DNA from 2 places in the Alistipes sp. cv1 genome. Region 1 is predicted to be linked to the other one. Evidence: riboswitches for the same ligand, from Rfam matches in the RefSeq annotation. Region 1 holds a riboswitch; the other holds the start of a gene.
The links. A riboswitch is a leader RNA that binds a small molecule or an ion and turns the genes downstream of it on or off. The one in region 1 is predicted to bind cobalamin.
Positions count from the first base shown of each region.

Region 1 (3,209 bases):
GGTGACGCCGAGGTTGTATTGGGTGGTGTATTCCGGGTTCAGGTATTTGTTGCCGATGAACGTGTAGTACAGGTCGTTCAGCGTAGGCATCCGGAAAATCCGTTTGTAGAATGCGCGGAAACTCAGCTCCGGCCGACTCCACGGTTTGTACCAGACTACGAAGGTGGGCGTGAATTCGCTTTTGTCGCCGGCGCTTCCCCCGACGGCTTTCGTCCGGTCGTGGACATAAGTGTGCAGCAGGCTTGCCTGCACTTTGACCCGGGAAAATTCGAACGAGGTCGCCGCGGCCGTCAGTACCGAATAGCGCTGCGGATAGACGAAATCGACCAAGTCGGCGTCCAGCGTGTTCCATTGGAAATCGGCGGCGAGGTTGGCTTTCCACCATTTGAAAAACGTAAATTCGTTGGCTGCCGAGAAATACGTCTCCTGCTGGTAGTAGTGGTTGTTGACATACATCGTGCTCTCGTCGAGGCGCGGATCGGACAGGTAGTGCAGGTAATCGTAGGCGTACTTGCCGTTCAGCAACAGACTGTAAAACGGACTGAAGGTTTTCCGGAAAGAACCCTGTACGAAAAAGTTGTCGTCCCACTGCCGGTCTTCGTGCCGGAACCGTCCGGGTTCCTGTCGCACCGAAGCGCCCGGGTAGCCCCGTTCCGAGTTGTAAAAGTAGACTTTCGCTTTCCATTCGCCGTTGCGTACCAGGCCGAAAAGGCCGCCTTCGGCCCGTAGGGCGCGCACGTCGCCGTTGCGGCGCACTTCAGTCGTGTCGTATCCGTTTTTTTTCGTGTAGCTGAACTTGTAGCGGCCCGTGGTGTACAGGTATTCGACGTTGAACGAACTGCTGAGCCGGTCGTTGAACCGGTGTTCCCACAGGATCGACGGGTTGGCCGTGCCGAAAGAGCCGGTTTTCATCGACACGCCGAAATGGTTGTTTTTTCCGTCTCGGTCGAAACGGGGCGTTCGCGTCTGCATGTAAATCGAACCGGCCGATGCGAAATCTTTAGCCGGCTGGAATACCGCGCTTTTCTGCCCGTTGTACAGCGAAATGGATTCCATGTTGTCCAGCGAAAAGCGTCCCAGGTCGATCTGCCCGTTCTGTGCGTTGCCGAGTTGGATGCCGTCGAAGAAAACGCCGACGTGCTGGGTGCCCATGCTACGGATATTGATGGTTTTGAGTCCTCCGATTCCGCCGTAATCCTTGATCTGCACCCCGGAAAAATAGCGTACCGCATCGGCGACCGACAGGGCGTTGAGTCGCTGCAGTTCTTTGCCGGAGAGTTCCTGGGCGGGGATAATCCGGGACGGTTGGTTCTGTCCGTATACGGTCACCTCGTCGATGCTGTAATGGCGTAGGCTGTCCGGATACGCTTTGCGTGTCAGGCTGTCGGAGCCGTTCTGCGAATAAAGCGCCGCCGGTGTCAGGCAACACATAAACAGGAAGAGATAAATGGGAGGAATACGTTCCATGCCGCTCGTTGATCGTTAAAAAATCCAATTCGGTTTTACAGCGGGCGGCATCGTGCGCAAATAGGTCAGCCGGAAATTCCGTCGATTTTCGTCTGTTCACCGCAGACTGTAAAATCCGTAAAGCAAAGGTAGGTCTTCTGACTCGTTTCCGTTTCGGCGCCTTCCCGACTCGATGTCAGTGGCCAAGAGTGTCGAAACATTTTATTCCTTTCGGAACTGAAACTTACAGCAGCGGGGACTGTTGCCGATTCGCACGGCATTCCCTTTTAATTCCCTGATCGCGGTCGAAAGCGCGATGCGGAAACCTTTGCACGGCAAAGATAGTTTTTTTTCGGGACGATGCGGCCTAATAATGAAAATAATGTGCGTTCCGGTGGGCATACTGCCTGGGTTGTCTTTCAGAAAAATACGTCCGCGATGGAAAATATATCCCGGAAAGTGTTACCTTTGGACCGGACCTACAGGAAAGAGAGTGACCGGGTTCGAAACGTGGTGTACAGACCTTTTACAATGTAACCTATGCAAAATATGTTTAGTTTCAATTTGATAAAGAATACCGTTTCCTCTACGGTTGTCGTATCGCCCGTTCCCCAGAGAAATAACAGCATTGATATAGCAAGAGGCATTTGTATGTTTCTCGTGATGCTCTATCACTCGGAATGTTATTTTCCTACGAGCATACATATCCAACCATTTTTTGCACCGTTTTTTCTAACAACTTTTTTCTTTATAACAGGAAGATATATCGTCAAAGAGACTGCGCCGCTCTCTTTTCTTCGGAAATTAAAACGAATATTTGCCACTCTGGTTTGGCCTTATTTGATATTTACAACCCTTATTTGGCTACCGAAAGCATTTGCCCACGGAAATGACGTGACAATAAAAAGCATGTTATATGATGTTCTGGGAGGAACAGCGTCTTGGTTTGTTGCAGCCCTTATTGTCTGCGAAATTCTTTTCTACATTTTTTACAAACTCTTTCGAAATGAATACATCCTGTTGATTTGCGGGCTCAGTCTCTTAATTTTGGGCACTTATCTGAAACGTGTGGATCCTGCACCTTCTTTCTGGTATTATAAAGAAGCTTTCGTCAATCTGATATTTGTTTGTTTGGGATATATTTGGAGCCTGCACTACAACGTGATTCAGAAAACTTTGTCGGGTAAATACAGCCTGTTGGCCTTTACTTCGCTTTATATAGCCTTGTTTGCAATTTTTCGATACACGCCCGTTTCAGAATACGATGGAATTATGATCGATAGTTTTAAATCGTTGGTTTTGTCAGGGAGCGGGATTGTGTTTATCTTAAAATTGTCGGAATTTATCCGCAATCAACCTGTTCTTGAATATATCGGTCGGAACTCAATATTGTATTATTTTCTAAATGGAGGCGTGATTTTGATTCTGTCAAAAATACTGAATAAAATAAACATTCCTCATTATTACGTGATCGATTTCTTAATTGCGGTTATTGCAACTGCTGTCATTACCGTGCTTGTTTGGATTATTAATCGATATCTCCCGTTTTTCAAGCGGTTTCCCTGGGAGAACAATCGGTCGCTCCACTTTGCAAAGAAAGGATAAGTGGAAATATTATTAATATAAAAGATTTAGTCCAAAAATTTTCGATAATCAGAATTGTTGATTAACTTTGCACCCGCAATAGGAGAGTTGCCGGAGTGGTCGATCGGGGCAGACTCGAAATCTGTTGAACCGCTTATGTGGTTCCTGGGGTTCGAATC
Region 1 is NZ_OEPW01000003.1:141,032-144,240, forward strand. Features, by position in the region: gene C1A08_RS06515 (TonB-dependent receptor) at 1-1,431, opposite strand, end outside; cobalamin riboswitch at 1,578-1,791, opposite strand; gene C1A08_RS06520 (acyltransferase family protein) at 1,987-3,051, shown strand; tRNA gene C1A08_RS06525 (tRNA-Ser) at 3,133-3,209, shown strand, end outside.

Region 2 (3,209 bases), on a different contig from region 1:
CCGATGCACCTGGGAGATGATCCGCGAAAAACCGCTGACCGGACACGGATACCGGTGTTTCGAAGCCGGGTACATGCTCCGGCAGGCGCGTTATTTCGAACGGAATCCCGAAAGCGGATTCGCTCCGCTGGCCGACAACGTAAAACACCCGTTCAACGAGTTTCTGCTGTTGACCGCAGAATTCGGAGCCGTCGCCCTGCTGCTGACGGCGCTGTGGATCGCAAGCCTGATCCGGGCTTATCGGAAAAACCCGAACGACGAATCGCACACGCTCGCGACGGCACTGTCGGCCGCGGCGGCGCTTTGCTGTTTTTCATACCCGCTCTCGTATCCGTTCACCGGGTCGATCGTCGCACTCGCGGCAGGCGGCCTGACGGCCCAGTCGCGCCGAAGTTGCGAACGGTTCCGCGCGCGGCGGGCTTCCGGAATCCTCGCCGCGCTGTCGTCCGCCGCGCTGCTGGGATTTGCAGCGAAAGAAATGTATTACGAAAACCGATGGCACCGCGTGCAGAAAACCGCATCGTCCGATCGCCCGCCGCTGCCGGAATACGAGCGACTGTACCCGTTTTTGGATAAAAACGCTTATTTCCTCTACAATTACGCAGCGGAATTGAATGATGCGGGCGAAGCGGACAAAAGCCTCGAAGCGGCGACGGCCTGCGAAAAAATGCTGAACGACTACGACGTGCAGATGTTGAAAGCCGATGCCCACAAAAAGCGGCGCGATTTCCGCCGGGCGGAAGCCTGTTACCTGCTGGCGTCGCGAATGTGCCCCGGACGATTCATGCCGCTGTACGAACTGGTGAACGTATACGACAGCACGAACCGGCCGGACAGGGCGCAGGCTCTGGCGGCGGAGATCGCAGACAAACCCGTGAAAATACCGTCGGGACTCGTCTCCGCAATAAAAATAAAAATGCGGGAACGAGTCGGCGACTAATGCTAATTGCTGTTTCCTTCTTGTAGCCCCGCGCGCGCAGTCTCGAATGGCTCCGGAGTAGGCCGGAATGACAACAACATCAGAATCGGAGATACCGACGAGCTGTTCTACAGGAAAGACAAGAATGGATGGATTTCGCTGGGCAGGCAAAAGGCCCGGGATATCAAACTGACTTTCCACGACATACCGAACAAGGCCCTCTTTCTCTTACTGTATCTCAGCCCGGACAAGGAAATCGAATATTTACGGTCGACCGGGACGAGAAACAGATCTGGTAGTAATTCCGGAAAACGACCGCCCGGCAAACCGGATACGATCCGCAGGGAAAAAGCATTTTACGTTTCACGCGCGGATTCGTGCCGGCCGGAATCGATGAAAAATGCCGAAAGGCTCTCTCTCAGGAAATGTAAGTTATAATCAGGACGGCTCTCTCGCCCAAACCGGAAAATCGTTCTTTCATCGTCTTTACCCAGCGACATCCGTAGTTGACTGCAACACACAAACAACTAAATACAAAATATTTACAAAATAAAAAGAACGAAATTACAACGAAACAGTTGGAAGTAATGAAATAAATGTTTTAACTTTGACGGCGAATCGGTTCGCCTTTTTGCACTCAGAGAAAGGCGATAAAAGGGAACCGGGTGCGAATCCCGGACAGTCCCGCTGCTGTGAAACTCCGAACAACGTCCTGAAACGATCTGAATGGCCACTGGCGGCAAACGATAACGTCGGGAAGGCATCAGGACGGGAGTCAGTCAGAAGACCTGCCGGTTCAGGTGATGTTTTACCGTCCCGAGGGTTGGATGTTAAAACGTGGAAAGTTTAATCATTTTTTTTAATCCGGATCGTTCTGCTGAATGCAGACCGTTTGCGGTGTGTGATAACGATGGAAAAAGTTTGTCCTCGTTGCGGAACACGTTTTGCATGTTCCCTCGATGCTGTTATGGATTGCCTCTGCGCGGGCGTGGCTCTGGATGACGCCCAGCGTCGGTTCATAGCGGATAATTACGACGATTGCCTATGCAACGACTGCCTTCGCATACTCAGGGAGACCTTCTACTCGACAGGGATCAATCCCCGGTATGCTCCTATTGTAAAACCTAAATCATATAGCGAATGATCGAAAAAATCGTTATAGCCAACCGAGGAGAAATCGCCGTCAGAATCATCCGTTCCTGTCGCGAAATGGGAATCCGTTCGGTAGCTCTTTTCTCCGAAGCCGACCGCATGTCGAAACACGTCATGCTGGCCGACGAAGCGTATCCCATCGGCCCGGCTCCGTCGAAAGAAAGTTACCTCGACGTCGATAAAATCATCGAAACAGCTCTGAAATGCGGTGCGGACGCCGTCCATCCGGGATACGGTTTCCTATCGGAAAACGCCGGATTCGCACGAAAATGCGAAGTGGCGGGAATCACGTTCATCGGCCCGCGTGCGGAGACGATCGAACGGATGGGCGACAAGATCTCGGCCCGCCGGTCGATGACGGAAGCCGGCGTGCCCGTGGTGCCCGGCATCCAGCGCCAACTCGAATCGGCCACTGAAGCGGAACGGATCTGCCGAGAAATCGGCTTGCCGGTCATTCTGAAAGCGGCTTCCGGCGGCGGCGGCAAGGGTATGCGCCTGATCCGGTCGGAAAGCGAAATCGGCGAGGCGTACGCCGCCGCTAAATCGGAAGCTCTGTCGTCGTTCGGGGACGAAACAGTCTACATCGAAAAATACATCGAGGAACCGCACCACATCGAATTCCAGATACTGGGGGACGCGCACGGGAATATCGTCCATCTGTACGACCGGGAGTGTTCGGTACAGCGCCGCCACCAGAAAATCGTGGAAGAGAGTCCGTCGCCGTTCCTGACCGACGAACTGCGACAGGAAATGGGAAAGACCGCGGCGGCGGCGGCCCGGGCAGTCGGTTACGTCGGGGCGGGAACGATCGAATTTCTCGTGGACAAAAACCGCAACTTCTATTTCCTCGAAATGAACACCCGACTCCAGGTCGAACATCCCGTAACTGAAGAAGTGCTGGGCCTCGACCTGGTCAAAGAACAAATCTACATCGCCTCGGGCCGCCCGCTGCACCTGCGACAAACGGACATCGTCCAGCGGGGGCACTCCATCGAGTGCAGGATTTGCGCCGAGGATGCGGACAACGGCTTCATGCCTTCGCCGGGACTCGTCAAACAGGTTACCGAACCCAACGGGCTCGGAATCCGCATCGACAGTTACATTTACGAGGGTTACGAAATTCCTGTCTACTACGATC
Region 2 is NZ_OEPW01000005.1:4,741-7,949, forward strand. Features, by position in the region: gene C1A08_RS08665 (O-antigen ligase family protein) at 1-940, shown strand, start outside; cobalamin riboswitch at 1,522-1,729, shown strand; gene C1A08_RS08670 (cysteine-rich CWC family protein) at 1,830-2,063, shown strand; gene accC (acetyl-CoA carboxylase biotin carboxylase subunit) at 2,060-3,209, shown strand, end outside.
Region 2: it holds a riboswitch for cobalamin, as region 1 does, so the genes downstream of both, C1A08_RS08670 (cysteine-rich CWC family protein) here and C1A08_RS06515 (TonB-dependent receptor) in region 1, are expected to answer to the same signal.